Regions from separate parts of the Cupriavidus sp. DB3 genome, predicted to be linked through region 2. Evidence: riboswitches for the same ligand, from Rfam matches in the RefSeq annotation. Region 2 holds a riboswitch; the other holds the start of a gene.
What was found. A riboswitch is a leader RNA that binds a small molecule or an ion and turns the genes downstream of it on or off. The one in region 2 is predicted to bind glycine.
Positions count from the first base shown of each region.

Region 1 (9,609 bases), on a different contig from region 2:
GGTTCGATGTGTTCACTGCCTGACTGCGAGGCCTGACTACGCTGACTCGATACGCCGCTTCGATACGCCGCCCGAACACACCGCCCGAACACGCCCCCGAACACGTAGCCCGAACACGTAGCCCGAACACGTAGCCCGAATGCACGCGTTGCCACCACGGCCCGAATTTCGCCCGATGTTTTCCGCCCTGCGATGACTACCTACCCACGCCTGCTCGCCGATGTCGGCGGCACCAATGTCCGCTTCGCCCTGCAGACCGCGCCCGATGCGATCGGACCGGTCACGGCACTGAAGGTCGCCGACTATCCGTCGCTGGAAGCGGCAATGCGGCAATACCTGTCGCAGCTGCCCGGCCCGCAGCCGCGCCACGCGGCGATCGGCCTCGCCAATCCGGTCACTGGCGATCGCGTCAAGCTGACCAACCACGCCTGGGCCTTCTCGATCGAGGCGGTGCGCCAGGCGCTGGGCCTGGAGACACTGCTGGCGCTGAATGATTTCACCGCGCTGGCGCTGGCCCTGCCGTACCTGCAGCCCGGCGAGCTGGCGCCCGTGCGTGCCGGCACACCGGCGGCCGACACGCCGCTGGCCCTGATCGGCCCCGGCACCGGGCTCGGCGTATCGGGGCTGATCCCCGGCCGCCACGGCGCGGGGCCCGTGGCCTTGGCGGGGGAGGGCGGGCATGTCGAGCTGATGCCGGCCACCGACGACGAGTGGATCGCCTGGCATGCCGCGCATCGCGAGCACGGCCGCGTCTCGGCCGAACGGCTGCTGTCGGGCATGGGGCTGTCGCACACGCATGCCGCGCTGGCCGCAGAAACGGGTACGCCCGTGCGCGTGCCGCTGACCGCGGCGGAGGTCACCGAGGGCGCCTTGCAGCGCGGCGATGCGCTGTGCCAGCGCGCGCTCGCGGTGTTCTGCGGCCTGCTCGGGTCGGTCGCGGCCGATGTGACGCTGATCCTCGGCGCGCGCGGCGGCGTCTATATCGGCGGCGGCATCGTGCCGCGCTTCGTCGAGGCGCTGGCGGCGTCGAGCTTCAACGCGCGCTTCGTCGACAAGGGACGCATGCGCGCTTTCCTCGAGCCGGTGCCGGTGCAGGTCATCACCGCGCGCTTTCCCGCGCTGCCGGGGCTGGCGCACGCGCTGGCCGAAGCGGTCGACCGGCGATGAGCCGCTGCGCACGCCCGGCGGGGCGGACGAACGGAGCGAAGCGATGCGTGTGCTGCTGATCGAAGACGACACGATGATCGGCGATTCCGTGCGGCTGGCGCTGCGTCAGGAAGGCTTCGCGGTGGACTGGGTACGCGACGGCGAGGCCGGACTGTCGGCCGCCACGCAACCGCCTGGCGTCGCCGCCGGCGGCGCGGCCGAGGGGCAGCACGATCTGGTGCTGCTCGATCTCGGCCTGCCGCGCCGATCCGGTCTTGATGTGTTGTCCGGCATGCGGGCGCGCGGCGTCGCCACGCCGGTGCTGATCCTGACCGCGCGCGATGCGGTCGCCGATCGCGTCGCCGGATTGAACGCCGGGGCCGACGACTATCTGGTCAAGCCCTTCGACCTGCAGGAGCTGGTGGCGCGCATCCACGCGCTGGCGCGGCGCGCGCAGGGCCGCGCCGAGCCGTTGGTCCGCTACGGCGCCATCGTGCTCAATCCGGCCACGCGCGAAGTCACGTTGTCGGGCGAGCCGGTCCATCTGTCGGCGCGCGAATACGCGTTGCTGGCGGCGCTGCTGGCGCGTCCGGGCAAGGTCTGGTCGGTGCCGCAGCTGCAGGAGAAGCTGTACGGCTGGGACGACGAGGTGGGCAGCAACACGGTCGAGGTCTATATCCACGCGCTGCGCAAGAAGCTCGGCCAGGGTTTGATCCGCAATATCCGCGGTGTCGGTTATGTCTGCCCGAAGCTCGATGAAGGCGTGCAGCAGGGGGACAACGGCGGCGAGAAGGACAGCGAGACGGGCAGCGAGACGGGCAGCAAGAAAGACGGCGGCAAGGACAATGAAGCCGCTGGAGGAGCGCGCTGATGCGATCGATCCAGCGGACCCTGCTGTGGTGGCTGGCGCTCGGCCTGCTGGCCGGCATCGCCGCCGCCACCGCGCTGATCTACGGCCAGGCCCGGCAGGAGGCCAACGCGCTGTTCGACTACCAGATGCGCCAGGTCGCGCTCGCGCTGCCGAGCCAGTTCAGCGGCCCGGCGATGCCATCGCTGCCGCCGCCGCTGCCGCCCGGCACCGACAACCTGTTCCGCTCCGACGAGGACGTGGTCATCCATATCTGGGACGGCACCGGCCGCAGCCTCTATCTGTCGCATTCGCGGCCGTCGCTGCCGCCGCGCGCGGAGCTCGGCTTCTCCAATGTGCGCACCGACGACGGCGAGTTCCGCATCTACAGCGTGCAGCTCGGGCCGGCGGTGGTGCAGATCGCGCAGCCGATGAGCGCGCGCCGCGAAGTGGCGGCGCGGATGGCGCTGCGCACGGTGGCGCCGCTGCTGTTGCTGCTGCCGCTGCTGGGCTGGATGGTCTGGCTGGCGGTGGGCCGCGGACTGCGGCCGGTGCGCGAGATCGCGCGGCAGGTGGGCAAGCGCGACGCCAATGCGCTGTCGCCGCTGGCGGTGGCGCAGATGCCGGCCGAGATCGCGCCGCTGACCGAGGCGCTCAACCTGCTGCTGGCGCGGCTGTCCGACGCGATCGACACGCAGCGCGCGTTCATCGCCGATGCCGCGCACGCGCTACGCACGCCGCTGACCGCGCTGCAGCTGCAGGCGCAACTGGTCGAACGCGCCGACAGCGAGCCGGCGCGCCGCGAGGCGGTTGGCAATCTGCGCGACGGGCTCGAGCGGCTGACGCATCTGGTGACGCAGTTGCTGACGCTCGCGCGCCACGAGCCCGGCGCGGCCGTCGCGGGCCATCAGCCGGTCGCCTTGCGCGAGCTGGCCGCGGCGGTGGTCGGCGAGATGACGCAGGCCGCTCTCGATCGGCATATCGACCTGGGGCTCGACACTACCGATGGCGATGGCGGTGCCGATGGTCGCCATGGTGGGGATGGTCGCCATGGTCGGGTTGGTCACGATGGCGACAGCGGTCACGATGGCCGCGATGGAGACTCGGCCGGGCTGACCGTGCAGGGCGACCCCGACGCGCTGCGCATCCTGCTGACCAATCTGATCGACAACGCCCTGCGCTATGTGCCGGCCGGCGGCAAGGTCGACGTGCGCGTGCAGCGCGCGGATGCGGGCGGCGTCGCGCTGATGGTCGCCGACAACGGTCCCGGCATCCCGCCCGAGCAGCGCGCCCGCGTGCTCGATCGCTTCTACCGCCTGCCCGATGCACCGAGCGGCGGCAGCGGCCTGGGCCTGGCCATCGTCGACGAGATCGCCCAGGTGCATCGCGCCACGCTGTCGCTGGAAGATAACGAGCCGGGGCTGCGGGTGCGCGTGGTGTTTCCCGCAGCGGGCGACGCACGAGGCGAACGCCGCCACTAGTCCGCGGCATACGGCGGTGGTGGCGATTTTCTCCAATAGCGTACCCGTTTCTGCGTACGGCTTTCGCCAACCGTTTGCATCCTCTGCCCTGCTGTCCCATTGATTCAGGAGGTACTCATGCAGATCGATCTCACCGGCAAGACCGCCCTTGTCACCGCCTCCACCGCGGGCATCGGGCTGGCCATCGCCATCGGCCTCGCGCGCAGCGGCGCCACCGTCATCGTCAATGGCCGCAAGCAGGACACCGTCGAGGGCGCCATTGCCGACGTGGTGCGCGAGGTGCCGGGCGCCACGGTGCGCGGCGTCGCGGCCGACGTCGGCGGCGCCGAGGGGTGCGATGCCATCGTGGCCGCCGAGCCGGCCGTGGACATTCTGGTCAACAACGCCGGCATCTACGGTCCGCGCGACTTCTACGAACTGAGCGACGAGGACTGGACCCGCATCTTCGATGTCAACGTGATGTCGGGCGTGCGGCTGGCGCGGGCGTATACGGCGGCGATGGCGGCGAACGGCTGGGGCCGCGTGGTGTTCATCTCGTCGGAGTCCGCGCTGAACACGCCGGAGGACATGATCCATTACGGCTTCTCGAAGACCGCGCAGCTGGCGGTATCGCGCGGCCTCGCCAAACGGCTCAGCGGCACCGGCGTGACCGTCAACGCGGTCTTGCCGGGGCCGACGCTGTCGGACGGCCTGCGCGAGATGCTGCGGGAGGACGCGGAGAAGGCGGGGCTGTCGATCGAGGAGGCGGCCGCCGAGTTCGTCAAGGCGCATCGGCCCAGCTCGATCCTCCAGCGCGCGGCCACGGTGGAAGAGGTCGCGCACATGGTGGTCTACGTCTGTTCGCCGCAGGCATCGGCGACCACCGGCGCCGCGTTGCGGGTCGATGGTGGCGTGGTGGATACCATCGCCTGAGCCTGGCAGCGGCGGGATGGTGCAACGGTGCGATGCCGCTGCATCGCGATCGCGCCGGACTTCATTTCGCACCACCGCGGGGTACGCAGAAATGGGTACGCTCCGCGCGCGGCGTCTGTCTTCATCGAGTTCGCGCGACGCAGAAACGGGTACGGCGCCGCTATCCCTCGCCTGCCGGCGCGCCGGTTTTACCGGCGGTTTCATCGCAATCAGCCGGCCCATCGACGCTCACGAACGGGTACGCAGAAACGGGTACGGTTTGCGCGAGGGGCACGCAGAAACGGGTACGCTTTCGCCGGCATGCGGGGGCCGGTGCGTGCGCGATGCATGCTCGACACGTGTTCCGATGCTTGTCCTGATGCATCTCCAAGGCGTGCCCGAGGCGTGCCCGGACGCATCCACGCCAACGATGAAACGAAAACACCGGCGCGCATGGCGATGCCATGCCGCGCCGGTGTCGTTGTTTCAGGCCCGTATCAGATCCGTATAAGACCCCGGATCAGACCCCGGATTAGACCTCTGCCGGCTCCGACGCGGCGGCACGCGCCGCCACCACCGGCGCGAGCGGCCGCGCCATCCGTGGCGCCTCCGGCAGCGGACCGCAGAAGCCAAAGTCCACCTCCGGCACGCGGCCGCTGATCAGCTCGGCGATCGCGCGTCCCGAGCCGCAGCCGTGGGTCCAGCCCAGCGTTCCATGGCCCGTGTTCAGGTACAGCCCCTGCACCGCGCTCGCGCCGATATACGGCACGTTGCCCGGCGTCGCGGGTCGCAGGCCAGTCCAGTAGCGCGCCAGTTCGGGGCGGCTGACGCCGGGGAAGATCTCCAGCGTGCGCCGCACGATCGCCTCGCAGCGCACCGGGTTCAGCTCCATCGAATAGCCGTTGAGCTCCGCGGTGCCCGCGATGCGCAGCCGGTCGCCCAGACGCGAGAACACCAGCTTGTACTCGTCGTCGGTCAGGCTGACGCTTGGCGCGCGCTCCGGGTCGAGCACCGGCAGCGTGGCCGAATAACCCTTGGCCGGATAGATATCGAGCTTGACGCCGAGCGGCCGCGCCAGCATCGGGCTGAAGCTGCCGAGCGCGAGCACATAGGCGTCGGCCTGCTCGAAGGTGTAGGCGCCGGTCTCGTCGGCGATCTCGACCCCGCGCATGCGACCGCCTTCGGCCAGCAGCCGCTGCACGCGCACGCCGTAGCGGAAGCGCACGCCGCGCGCCTCGCACAGCGCGGCCAGCCCGGTGGTGAAGCGGTGCACGTCGCCGGACTCGTCCTCGCTGGTGTAGGTGGCGCCCGCCAGCCGCGGCGCGATCGAGGCCAGCGCCGGTTCGAGCTTCACCACTTCGTCGGGACCGATCACGCGGCGCTCGCAGCCCAGCTCGCGCATGATGCGCGCCGGCTCGATGGCCGCGTCGAATTCCTTCTGGCTGGTATAGAAGTGCAGGATGCCGCGGGTCAGATGATCGTATTCGATCCCCGTCTCGGCGCGCAGCGCCTGCAGGCTGGCGCGGCTGTAGGTGCCGAGGTTGAGCAGCTGGATCATGTTGCGGGTGGAACGCCGGGCCGGACATTCGCGCAGGAACTTCAGCCCCCACGACCATTGCGCCGGGTCGGCGCGCAGGCGGAACAGCAGCGGTGCGTCCTCGCGTCCCAGCCAGCTGAGCAGCTTCAGCGGCGCCGAGGGGTTGGCCCAGGGCTCGGCATGGCTGACCGAGATCTGGCCGCCGTTGCCGAAGCTGGTTTCGCGTGCCGCGCCGGCATTGCGCTCGAGCACGACGACCTCATGGCCGGCCTTGGACAGATACCACGCCGAGGCCACGCCGATCACGCCGGCCCCCATCACGATGACTTTCATTTCAGGCTCCAGGATGCAAAAAGGGGCAGCCGGCCGGCATCGTCGATGCCAACCCGGCTGCCCCCACTGTCCTTTTGCCTGAGAGATTCACCGCGTCCGCCCCGGACCCGGTTTGCCCCTTCGGCGGCCGTCATCGTTCAATCATGATGGCGGCGCTCTCCAGTTCGTTGTCGTCTCCAGTCTTCGGTACCTGAGCGTTTCGGGGGTACGCCTTCGGCAGCGCTGCCGCCGCGCTGTCGCGCCGCAGGCTCGCTTTCTCCTGGATGGGCGGACAGTAACACGGCGCGGCGGCGGCCGCAACGCGAGTTACTGTGGCGCGGCGGGCGGCGTTCCCTTCCTGCGTGCCTTGTTGGCGTACATCGCCTGGTCGGCCTGCGCCAGCAGGTCGGCGATGCCGGTGTGCCGGGCGGGATCGAAGGCGACCGCGCCGGCGCTGAAATCCAGCGCATAGCCGCGCTGGCTCTGCGCGTTGTACGCGTCCACGACTTGCCGCAGCCGGGCCAGCATCGCGTCGCACTGGTCGGCCGAGGCGTCGACCAGCAGCACGACGAACTCGTCGCCGCCCAGCCGTCCGATCAGGTCGGACTCGCGGAAGGCCTGGCGCAGGTGGTCGGCGAAGGCGGCCAGCGCCAGATCGCCCTCGGCGTGCCCGAAGCGGTCGTTGATGGCCTTGAAGCCGTCCATGTCGAAGAACAGCAGTGTGACGGGCATTCCCTGGCGCTGGCAGACCGCCAGCGCATGCTGCGCCAGCGCCGAGAAGCCGCGGCGGTTCGACAGCCTCGTCAGGTCGTCCATCGAGGCCAGTTGCGCCGACTCCAGTTCCTGCTCGGCCAGGCGACCCAGATCGTGCAGCAGCGCCTGATCGTCCTTGTCGAACTCGCGCGGCTCGGTGTCGATCAGGCACAGCGTGCCGACCTTGGCGCCCCCCCGTACCGCGAGCGGGCAGCCGGCATAGAAACGCACGCCGGGCGCGCCCGTGACCAGCGGGTTGTCGTGAAAGCGCTGGTCCTGCAGCGCATCGGGCACGATCAGCAGGTCGTCGCGCAAAATCGCATGGCCGCAGAACGATTGCTCGCGCGGCGTTTCGCGCACGGCCAGGCCGAACGAGGACTTGAACCACTGGCGCCTGGCATCGACCAGGCTGACCAGCGCGATCGGCACGTCGAACAGCCGCCTGGCCAGGCGGGTCAGCCGGTCGAAGCGCTCTTCGGCGGCGGTATCGAGCAGGTTCAGCGAGTACAGCGCGTCGAGGCGCCGCTGGTCATCGGCGGGAATGGGAGCAGGAATCATCTCGTCAATGCGATCGTTGTTATCCCCGATCGTCGTCTGCCCGTCTCAAGCGGGTTTGTCGCCGGCCGCCGCGGCAGCGCGGGGCCGGTCGATAGGGTCGTTCCATGTGTGGGCGGCCGCATGCGCGGTCGTGGACGCGTCCGCCAGCACCGGTGCGCCGCGGCGCTACACCTCGCGCGTCATCCCCTTCAGATCGATCCACTGCTCGAACTGCTCGGCGGTGACATGGCCGGAGGCGATCGCCGCCTCGCGCAGCGACAGGTTGCGGGCCACCGCGAGCTTGGCGATTTCGGCCGCCTTGTCGTAGCCGATATGCGGATTCAGCGCGGTGACCGGCATCAGCGACCGTTCGAGCAGCTCGGCGATGCGCGCCCGGTCCGCTTCGACGCCGGCCACCATGTGTTCGGCGAAGCTGGCCGCCGCGTCGGCCAGCAGTGTAACGGACTGCAGCAGGCTGTAAACGATGACCGGCTTGTAAGCGTTCAGTTCCAGCGTGCCCAGGCCGTTGGCCAGCGTGATGGTGGTGTGGTTGCCGATCACGCGGCAGCAGACCATCGCCAGCGCCTCGGCCTGGGTCGGATTGACCTTGCCCGGCATGATCGACGAACCCGGCTCGTTGGCCGGCAGCTGCAGTTCGGCAAAGCCCGCGCGCGGGCCCGAACCCAGCAGCATGAAGTCGCGCGCGATCTTCAGGAAGGACGAAGCCGTGGTATTGAGCGCGCCGGACAGGTCGGCCAGCGCGTCGTGCGCGGCCTGCAACGCGTAGCGGTTGGCCGCCGGTTCGAACGGCAGGCCGGTGTAGTCGGCCAGCGCGCGCGCGAAGGCGGCGGCAAAGCCGGCCGGCGCATTGAGGCCGGTGCCGACCGCGGTGCCGCCCTGGGGCACCGGCATCGCGCGCAGCACGGCCTGGTGCAGCCGCGCCTGCGCGTCGGCCACCTGCGCCTGGTAGCCGGAGAACTCCTGGCCCAGCGTCAGCGGCACGGCATCCTGCAGATGGGTGCGGCCGACCTTGACGATATCGGCGAAGGCCTCGACCTTGCTGCCCAGCGTCTTCTGCAGCGTCTCCAGCGCCGGCAGCAGCTGGCGCTGCACCGCACGCGCCGCGGCGATATGCATCGCGGTCGGGAAGCTGTCGTTGGACGACTGGCTCGCGTTGACGTGGTCGTTGGGATGAACGGGCCGCTTGCTGCCGACCTCGCCGCCGAGCAGCTGGATCGCGCGGTTGGCGATCACCTCGTTCAGGTTCATGTTGGTCTGCGTGCCCGAGCCGGTCTGCCAGACCGACAGCGGAAACTCGTCGGGCCACTGGCCGGCGATGATCTCCTCCGCGGCCTGTTCGATCGCCTGCGCCAGCCCCGCGTCGAGCACGTTCAGCTCGCGGTTCGCGCGTGCCGCGCACAGCTTCAGGATCGCAAATGCCTCGATCAGCGCCGGCGGCATCTTCTCGTTGCCGATGCGGAAGTTCTGGCGCGAGCGCTCGGTCTGCGCGCCCCACAGGTGGTCGGCGGGGACGGGTACCTGGCCCAGGCTGTCCTGTTCGATGCGGGTCGCTGGGGGCTGCTGGTCTGACATGACTGGCTCCTGTGAACGAACGGTACGAATCGGTCTTCTAGGATACGCCGCCAATGCTCGGGTTGCCGCCGGTGCCGCCGCTGCCGGATCCGCCCGTGGCGCCGACGCAGGGCGGCCCCGGCGGCGAAGGCGGCGAAGGCGGCAAAGGCGGCGAAGGCGGCCCTACGAGCGCGCCTCGCGCGACCGGTTCGCCAGCTCCGGCGGGCCGATCTCGAAGCGGCCGCGTCCGCCGTCCTTGGCGCGGTACAGCAGCGCATCGGCCTCCTTGGCCAGCTGCTGCCATGTGATCGGGGCACCCTGGTACAGCGCGATGCCGATGCTGACATTGACGTCGACGAAGGCGCCTTCGATGAAGAAGCGCCGGCCCACCGAATGCAGGATCGCGCCGGCCACGCGCACCGCGACATCGGGCCGGTCGATGTCCTCCATCACGATGGCGAACTCGTCCCCGCCCAGGCGCGCCACCGCGTCGCGCTCGCGCACGCAGCGCTGCACGCGCTTGGCGAAGCTCT
Region 1 covers NZ_JAIZPL010000002.1:786,029-795,637, forward strand. Annotated here, with positions in the region: gene pgl (6-phosphogluconolactonase) at 1-23, shown strand, start outside; gene glk (glucokinase) at 193-1,167, shown strand; gene K7G19_RS09255 (response regulator transcription factor) at 1,211-2,017, shown strand; gene K7G19_RS09260 (ATP-binding protein) at 2,017-3,474, shown strand; gene K7G19_RS09265 (SDR family NAD(P)-dependent oxidoreductase) at 3,592-4,386, shown strand; gene K7G19_RS09270 (D-amino acid dehydrogenase) at 4,898-6,235, opposite strand; glycine riboswitch at 6,292-6,408, opposite strand; gene K7G19_RS09275 (diguanylate cyclase) at 6,542-7,525, opposite strand; gene fumC (class II fumarate hydratase) at 7,691-9,097, opposite strand; gene K7G19_RS09285 (diguanylate cyclase domain-containing protein) at 9,260-9,609, opposite strand, start outside.
Region 1: linked by a shared signal. The riboswitch ahead of K7G19_RS09270 (D-amino acid dehydrogenase) and the one ahead of gcvT (glycine cleavage system aminomethyltransferase GcvT) in region 2 are both predicted to bind glycine.

Region 2 (9,609 bases):
TATCGACGCCGATACGAAGGGACGGGCGTACCCGGCGCTGCGCCTCAGCCCCTCAGCCCCCTCAGCCCCCTCAGCCCCCTCAGCCGCTTCAGCCGGTAGTGGCCTTGGTGCCGAGCAGCGCCTTCAGGCCCGCCAGCCGGTCCTTCGGGCTCATCGCCGGCGTCTCGTCCTTCGGTGCCGGGGCCTCCTCGAGCTTCATCTCGCCGATGAAGCGCGACGGCTGGCACGAGTAGGTGTCGCGCGCGCGCTTGCGCTTCTTGCACCAGCTGATATGCAGGCTGCGCTGCGCGCGCGTGATGCCGACATACATCAGGCGGCGCTCTTCCTCGATCTTCTCGTCGCTCAGATCCTCGTCCTCGCGGCAATGCGGCAGGATGCCCTCCTCCACGCCGACCAGGAACACATGCGGATACTCGAGGCCCTTGGACGCGTGCAGCGTCGACAGCCGCACCGCGTCGGGATCTTCCTCGCGGCCTTCGAGCATGCTCATCAGCGCGACGGTCTGCGTCAGCTCCAGCAGGTTCTTGCCCTCGTCGCCAAATCCATCGGCGGTGTCGAAGCCGGTCGCCTCGCCATCGGCGGCCTCCGGCTTGGTGCCCTTGCGCTTGAGCCAGTCGAGGAACTCGAGCGTATTGGTCCATTTGGCCTGGGCCTGGCGCTCGTCGAAGGTGTCGTACAGATAGGCTTCGTAGTGGATGCCTTCCATCAGGTCGTCGAGCACCTCGGTGGCCGGGTCGCGCGCGGCGCGGTCCGCCAGCCGCACCATCGCCTCGCAGAAGGTGCGCAGCGGCTCGAGCTGGCGCGGCTGCAGCTTGCCTTCGATGCCGCCCATCATCGCCGCCTCGAACAGCGAGACCTTGGCCTGGCCGGCGAAGGTCCCCAGCACCTCCAGCGTGGTATTGCCGACGCCGCGCCGCGGCGTAGTGACCGCGCGGATGAAGGCGGGATCGTCGTCCGGATTGGCGATCAGCCGCAGGTAGGCGCAGATGTCCTTGATTTCGGCCTTGTCGAAGAAGCTCTGCCCGCCGGACAGCACATACGGGATGCGCTCGCGGCGCAAGATCTGTTCGAACAGCCGCGCCTGGTGGTTGCCGCGATAAAGGATCGCGTAGTCGCGGAACTGCGCGCGCCGCTCGAACTTGTGGGCCGACAGCTTGAACACCACCGACTCGGCCTCGTGCTCCTCGTCGTTCATCTGCGTCACGGAGATCGGATCGCCCATGCCGTGCTCGCTCCACAGCGTCTTGTCGAACAGCTTGGGATTGTTGGCGATCACCGCGTTGGCCGCCTGCAGGATGCGCACCGTGGAGCGATAGTTCTGCTCCAGCTTGATGACCTTCAGGTTCGGAAAGTCGGTCTGCAGCAGGCGCAGATTGTCCAGCGTGGCGCCGCGCCAGCCGTAGATCGCCTGGTCGTCGTCGCCGACCGCGGTGAAGGCGGGCGCGCGCAGATGCGAGCCGCCGGCCAGCAGCTTCAGCAGCTGGTACTGGCAGGCGTTGGTGTCCTGGTATTCGTCGACCAGGAAATAGCGCAGCCGGTTCTGCCACTTGAGCCGCACGGTTTCGTCGCGGGCGAACAGCTCGGCCGGCAGACGGATCAGGTCGTCGAAGTCGACCGCCTGGTAGGCCGCCAGCGTGGCGACGTAGTTGCGGTAGATCAGCGCGGCCTGGTGCTGGTCGGCATCGGTGGCCTCGGCGATCGCGGTTTCCGGATCGACCATGCCGTTTTTCCACAGCGAGATCGTGCTCTGCACGCTGCGGATCAGCTTCTTGTCGGTGGTCGCCAGCTGTTCCTGGATCAGGCCGAAGCAGTCGTCGGCGTCCATGATCGAGAACTGCGGCTTCAGGCCCAGGTGCTCCGCCTCGGCGCGCAGGATCTGCACGCCGAGCGAGTGGAAGGTACAGACGGTCAGCTGGCGCAGCGGAATGCGCTTGCCGTCGCGGGTCTTGCCCTCCATCAGCTTGGCGATCCGCTCCTGCATCTCCTTGGCGGCCTTGTTGGTGAAGGTCACCGCGGCGATATGGCGGGGCTCGAAGCCCTTGTCCTCGATCAGATGCGCGATCTTCTGCGTGATCACCCGGGTCTTGCCCGAGCCCGCGCCGGCGAGCACCAGGCAGGGGCCGTCCAGATAGCGGACGGCTTCGGATTGGGCGGCGTTCAGTCCGTGGGTCATCGGTCGGGGATCGGAGGTCGGGTACAGCCGGAGGTCGTACGGCATCGCAAGGGACGCGGGCCGCAGGCGCGACGCGTTGGGGGACGGGTCGCGAATGGGTCGAAGCCGGCGATGTTAACACGGGGGCGGGTCCGGCCGAGGCTCCGGAACCGACTCCTGCGACGCGCCGCTCTCGCGTTGACAGCCGCCAAGGCTGCGGTTAGAGTCGCGCCATCCGTCCGGGAGAGCGCGCGACTGTATCGTCATTCGCGCCGCCGAAGGGGAATCACCCGAAAACTCTCAGGCACCATGGACCGGGCGGATCGGCATGCAGCATGCACACGATGTATGCCGAACTCTGGAGAGCGACACCCGTCATTCATCAGCCGGATGATGAGCGTGTCCACCGAAGGGGCGCACGGCGTGGCCAGTCAGTCCGACGAGGACGGCAAGCCGGGCCGTAATCTCTCAGGTATCGAGGACAGAGGGGGTCATCCGTCGCGACGGTTCGCACCGAGCCGCGCGACGGATGACCCTTTTTTTGTTTGGCGCGCCGCGCGCGCCGGACCGAACGATGCCACGCTCCGAGGAATCCATGACGCTTCAGGCCACGCCCCTCAACGCCATCCACCGCGCCCTCGGCGCCCGCATGGTCGATTTCGGCGGATGGGACATGCCGGTCAACTACGGCTCGCAGATCGAGGAACACCACGCGGTGCGCAGCGATGCGGGCATGTTCGACGTCTCGCACATGTGCGTCGTCGACCTCGCCGGCCCCAATACCCGCGCCTTCCTGCGCGGACTGCTCGCCAACAACGTCGACAAGCTGCAAACCCCGGGCAAGGCGCTGTATTCCTGCATGCTCGACCCGAACGGCGGCGTGATCGACGACCTGATCGTCTACTTCTTCGCCGAGGACCGCTTCCGCCTGGTGGTCAACGCCAGCACCGCGACCGGCGATATCGACTGGATCCGCCAGCGCAACGCCGACACCGGCGCCGGCGTGACGGTCACCCCGCGCCGTACCGATAACGCTCTCGATAGCGCGACCCCGCTGGCGATCGTCGCCGTGCAGGGCCCGAATGCGCGTGCCAAGGTCTGGAGCGCATTCCCGTCGACCCAGCCCAGCGAATCGCTCAAGCCCTTCAACGCGATGGTGGTCGAGGACCCCGCGATCGGCGAAATCATGGTGGCCCGCACCGGCTACACCGGCGAGGACGGTTTCGAGCTGGTGGTGCCGGCCGACAACGTCGCCGCGGTCTGGGAAAAGCTGCATGCCGCCGGCGTGCGCCCCGCCGGCCTCGGCGCACGCGACACGCTGCGCCTCGAAGCCGGCATGAATCTGTACGGCCAGGACATGGACATCCACACCTCGCCGCTCGACGCGGGCCTGGCCTGGACGGTCGACCTGCAGAGCGAGCGCGATTTCGTCGGCAAGGCCGCGCTGGTGGCCAACGGCCAGCGCCAGCAGTTCGCCGGCCTGATCCTGCGGGACAAGGGCGGCGTGCTGCGCGCGCACCAGACCGTGCTGACCGCCGCCGGCGAGGGCGAGATCACGTCGGGCACCTTCAGCCCGACGCTGTCCCAATCGATCGCCTTCGCGCGCCTGCCCAAGGATGTGGCGCTCGGCAGCGAAGTCCAGGTGCTGATCCGCGACCGCAAACTGACTGCGACTGTGGTTAAACTGCCGTTTGTGCGCAATGGCAAGGCACTCGTGAGCTGACAGCTCGCATCGGACATCGTCCACCCGGTCACGCTGCGCCCCGCGGCCCCCTTCATCCCGATGGCACGCGGCGGCGCGACACAAGAATCTGAAATTGGAGAATCTCGATGAATTTCCCCGCTGACCTGAAGTACACCGAGTCGCACGAATGGGTGCGCGTCGAAACCGACGGCACGCTGACGATCGGCATCACCGATCACGCGCAGGATGCGCTCGGCGACATCGTCTTCCTGGAACTGCCCGAGGTCGGCAAGACGGTCGGCGCCGGCGACGCGCTGGCCGTGGTCGAATCGGTCAAGGCCGCGTCGGACATCTACGCGCCGGTGGCCGGCGAGGTGGTCGCCGTCAACGACGCCGTCAAGGACGCGCCCGAGAGCGTCAACGCCAACGCCTTCGACGCCTGGCTGTTCAAGATCAAGCCGGCCAACGGCGACGACGTCAACGGCCTGATGACGGCCGACGCCTACAAGGCCAGCGTCGGCGCCTGAGCCCGGCGCCCCGCCCGCGGCGCCGGGGGCCATGGCTGACCACCATGTCCCGGCCCGCCTCTCCGAGTCACTTGCCATGAACGCTCCCCTGCCCATGAACGCCGCTCAATCCGCTCGCCCTTCGCTGGCTGAACTCGAAGCTCGCGACGCCTTCTCCCACCGCCATATCGGTCCCGACGCCGCCGAACAGCAGCACATGCTGAAGGTGCTGGGCTACGACAGCCGCGCCGCGCTGATGGATGCCATCATCCCGGCCGCGATCCGCCGCCGCGACGGCATGCCGCTGGGCGAATTCACCGAGCCGCTGACCGAGGAAGCCGCGCTGGCCAAGCTGCGCGGCATCGCCGGCAAGAACAAGGTGTTCAAGAGCTTCATCGGCCAGGGCTACTACAACACGCTGACGCCGGGCGTGATCCTGCGCAATATCTTCGAGAACCCGGCCTGGTACACCGCGTACACGCCGTACCAGCCGGAGATCTCGCAGGGCCGCCTGGAAGCGATGCTGAACTTCCAGCAGATGGTCACCGACCTGACCGGCCTCGATATCGCCAACGCGTCGATGCTCGACGAAGGCACGGCCGCGGCCGAGGCGATGACGCTGCTGCAGCGCGTGAACAAGCACGCGTCGAATACCTTCTATGTGGCCGACGACGTGCTGCCGCAGACGATCGAAGTGGTGCGCACGCGCGCGCTGCCGCTCGGCATCGAGGTCAAGGTCGGTCCCGCCGCCGACGCGGCGCAGGCGCATGCCTTCGGCGTGCTGCTGCAATACCCGGGCGTCAACGGCGACGTGGCGGACTACCGCGCGATCGCCGATGCGGTCCACGCGGCCGGCGGCCTGGTGGTCGCCGCGGCGGACCTGCTGGCGCTGACGCTGCTCACCGCGCCCGGCGATTGGGGCGCCGACGTGGCCGTCGGCAATTCGCAGCGCTTCGGCGTGCCGCTCGGCTTCGGCGGCCCGCACGCCGGCTATATGGCTGTGAAGGACGCCTACAAGCGCTCGATGCCGGGCCGCCTGGTGGGCGTCACCGTCGACGCGCAGGGCAACCCGGCCTACCGGCTCGCGCTGCAGACGCGCGAGCAGCATATCCGCCGCGAAAAGGCGACCTCGAACATCTGTACCGCGCAGGTGCTGCTGGCCGTCATGGCGTCGATGTACGCGGTCTACCACGGTCCGCAGGGCCTGAAGCGCATCGCGCAACGCGTGCATCGCCTGACCGCGACGCTGGCCGGCGGCCTGCAGGCGCTGGGCTACGCGCGCAGCAATGCGACCTTCTTCGACACGCTGACGATCGAGACCGGCGCCGACACCGAGGCGATCCACGCCGCGGCCGCCGCGCGCGGCATCAATCTGCGCCGCGCCGGTGCCGCGCATGTCGGCATCTCGCTGGACGAGACCACCACCCGCGACGATGTGGTCGCGCTGTGGGAGATCTTCGCGCAGGGCAAGCCGGTGCCGGCCTTCGACGCCCTGGAAGCCGCGGCCGATGACGGCTATCCGGCCGCGCTGTCGCGCCAGAGCGCCTACCTGACGCATCCGGTCTTCAACACGCATCACGCCGAGCACGAGATGCTGCGCTATCTGCGCATGCTGGCCGACAAGGACCTGGCACTCGATCGCACGATGATCCCGCTGGGCTCCTGCACGATGAAGCTCAACGCGACCAGCGAGATGATTCCGGTCACCTGGCCCGAGTTTTCGAGCATCCATCCGTTCGCGCCGGACGACCAGACCGTCGGCTACCGCGAAATGATCGCCCAGCTCGAGGCGATGCTGTGCGCGGCCACCGGCTACGCCGCCGTCAGCCTGCAGCCGAACGCCGGCTCGCAAGGCGAGTACGCGGGCCTGCAGATCATCCACGCCTACCACGCGAGCCGCGGCGAGAGCCATCGCAATATCTGCCTGATCCCGTCGTCGGCGCACGGCACCAATCCGGCGTCCGCGCAGATGGCCGGCATGCAGGTGGTCGTGGTGGCCTGCGACGAGGACGGCAACGTCGATCTGGCCGACCTGGAGAAGAAGGCCGCGCAGCACAGCAAGAACCTGGCGGCGATCATGATCACCTATCCGTCCACGCACGGCGTGTTCGAGGAAGGCGTGCAGCGCATCTGCGAGATCGTGCACAGCCACGGCGGGCAGGTCTATGTCGACGGCGCCAACATGAACGCGATGGTGGGCACCGCGGCGCCGGGGCAGTTCGGCGGCGACGTGTCGCACCTGAACCTGCACAAGACCTTCTGCATTCCGCACGGCGGCGGCGGCCCGGGCGTGGGTCCGGTCGCGGTCGGCGCGCATCTGGCGCCGTTCCTGCCGAACCACGCCAGCAGCGGCTACCGCCGCGCGGCAGACGGCATCGGCGCGATCTCGGCCGCGCCCTACGGCTCGGCCAGCATCCTGCCGATTTCGTGGATGTATATCGCGATGATGGGCGCGCGCGGCCTGACGGCGGCCACCGAGAACGCGATCCTGGCGGCCAACTACGTCGCCAAGCGGCTGTCGGACTACTACCCGGTACTGTACACGGGCGGCAACGGCCATATCGCGCACGAGTGCATTCTCGACCTGCGTCCGATCCAGAAGGCGACCGGCATCAGCAACGAGGATGTCGCCAAGCGGCTGATGGACTATGGCTTCCATGCGCCGACCATGAGCTTCCCGGTGCCGGGCACGCTGATGATCGAGCCGACCGAGAGCGAGGCGCTGCACGAGCTGGACCGCTTCATCGACGCGATGATCGCGATCCGCAAGGAAATCGCCCGTGTCGAGGACGGCAGCTTCGACCGCGAGGACAACCCGCTGAAGAACGCGCCGCACACCGCCGCGGTCATCACTGCCAATGAGTGGAACCACAAGTACACTCGTGAGGAAGCCGCCTATCCGGTCGCCTCGCTGCGGACGCAGAAGTACTGGCCGCCGGTCGGCCGTGCCGACAACGTCTACGGCGATCGCAACCTGTTCTGCTCGTGCGTGCCGATGAGCGCGTACGAGGAGTAAGCAGGCAGTCCGCGGGCAGTCGGCACATAGTCGGCGGGCACTGCGGGCGATCCCGGCACGGCGGCTCCATCGCCGCCCGGACGCGGTTCCGCGTCCGGGCCTGAGTTCCCGGCATTCGCGCCGGGGCTGTCATCGGTAAGGAGACTGTCGATGTGGGAGATGAGCGCACCGTGGTGGGAATTTATCGTCCGAGGACTGATCGTCTATTTCGCGCTGCTGATCATGATGCGGCTGGGCGGCAAGCGGCAGATCGGACAGATGACCCCGTTCGATCTGATCCTGCTGCTGATCCTGTCCGAAGGCGTGCAGAACGCCATGGTCGGCGATGACAAGTCGGTATCCGCAGGCCTGATCCTCGCCGCCACGCTGATCGGCATCAACGTGCTGGTCAGCTGGCTCAGCTGGCGCAGCCGCAAGTTCGAGTACGCGGTCGAGGGCCACCCCCAGCTGCTGATCCGCCATGGCAAGGTGATCGACAAGGTCATGCACGGCGCGCGGCTGACCAGCGACGATCTGATGAAGGTATTGCGGCGCGAGGGCTGCGCCAGCCTGGACGACGTCTATATCGCGATCCTGGAGAACGACGGCGCCATCAGCGTGCTCAAGCGCAAGGAACTGCCGGAGGAACCGCCCGGCCCCGGCGTCTCGTTGTGGGAACGCCCCGAGGACGATCGGCCGGTCTAGCCCGTATCGCGCCTGGCCGGACGGCAAGCCGCGGCGGAAGCCGGCAAACCGCCGGCAAACGATAGGAGACCAACGTGGCTGTCAGCGTATTCGACCTGTTCAAGGTCGGCATCGGGCCGTCCAGCTCGCATACGGTGGGACCGATGCGTGCGGCCGGCATGTTCGCGCATGGACTGGAGCGCGACGGCCTGCTGCCGCAGGTGGCCAGCGTGCGGGTCGAGCTGTACGGCTCGCTCGGCGCGACCGGCAAGGGGCACGGCACCGACAAGGGCGTGATTCTCGGCCTGCTCGGCGAGGCGCCCGATACCATCGATCCGGACACCATCGACGCCAGGCTGGCAGCGCTGCGCGCTTCGCGCACGCTGTCCCTGCTCGGCAAGCATCCGATTCCCTTCGTCGAAAAGGAACATATCGCGTTCTACCGGCGCGAAGCGCTGGCCGAGCATCCGAACGGCATGAAATTCCATGCCTTCGATGCCGCCGGCGCGACGCTGCGCGAAGGCCGCTATCTGTCGGTCGGCGGCGGCTTCGTCGTCAGCGCGGGTGCGGCGAACACGCAGGTGCTCGAGGCCGACCGGCAACTGCCGCATCCCTTCCGCAGCGGCCGCGCGATGCTCGACATGGCGAGCAGCAGCGGCAAGTCGATCGCGCAGCTGATGCTCGAAAACGAATGCACCTGGCGCAGCGAAGCCGATGTGCGCGCCGGCCTGTTGCATATCTGGCAGGTGATGCAGGCCTGCGTCGCGCGCGGCTGCCGCACCGATGGCGAGCTGCCGGGCCCGTTCAAGGTCAAGCGGCGCGCGCCGGAGCTGTACCGCAATCTGACCGAGCGCGCCGAACGGACGCTGTCCGACCCGCTGTCGGTGATGGACTGGGTCAACCTCTATGCGATGGCCGTCAACGAGGAGAACGCGGCCGGTGGCCGCGTGGTGACCGCGCCGACCAATGGCGCGGCGGGCATCATCCCGGCCGTGCTGCATTACTACGATCGCTTCGTGCCCGGTGCGAACGAGCGCAGCGTGATCGACTTCCTGCTGACGGCCGGCGCGATCGGTCTGCTGTACAAGCTGAACGCATCGATCTCCGGCGCCGAAGTCGGTTGCCAGGGCGAGGTTGGCGTCGCGTGTTCGATGGCAGCGGGCGCGCTGGCGGCCGTGCTCGGCGGCACGCCGGAGCAGGTCGAGAATGCCGCGGAAATCGGCATGGAACACAACCTGGGGCTGACCTGCGATCCGGTCGGCGGGCTGGTGCAGATTCCCTGCATCGAGCGCAATGCGATGGCCTCGGTCAAGGCGGTCAACGCCGCGCGCATGGCCTTGCGCGGCGACGGCAATCACTATGTCTCGCTCGATTCGGTGATCAAGACCATGCGCGAGACCGGTGCCGACATGAAGACCAAGTACAAGGAAACGGCGCGCGGCGGGCTCGCCGTCAATATCGTCGAGTGCTGAAGCTCGAACACTAAAGTAGCACGCACTTTTGTGGAATCTCGCGGCCCTTCGGCGCGGCATTCTCTCGGCACCGCAACTGCGATGCGCGAGCCATGCCGAGCCACGATGCCTGTTAC
Region 2 covers NZ_JAIZPL010000004.1:108,596-118,204, forward strand. Annotated here, with positions in the region: gene K7G19_RS14055 (UvrD-helicase domain-containing protein) at 89-2,173, opposite strand; glycine riboswitch at 2,383-2,479, shown strand; glycine riboswitch at 2,501-2,647, shown strand; gene gcvT (glycine cleavage system aminomethyltransferase GcvT) at 2,748-3,875, shown strand; gene gcvH (glycine cleavage system protein GcvH) at 3,983-4,363, shown strand; gene gcvP (aminomethyl-transferring glycine dehydrogenase) at 4,440-7,358, shown strand; gene K7G19_RS14075 (DUF421 domain-containing protein) at 7,509-8,042, shown strand; gene K7G19_RS14080 (L-serine ammonia-lyase) at 8,117-9,493, shown strand; gene K7G19_RS14085 (Rpn family recombination-promoting nuclease/putative transposase) at 9,586-9,609, shown strand, end outside.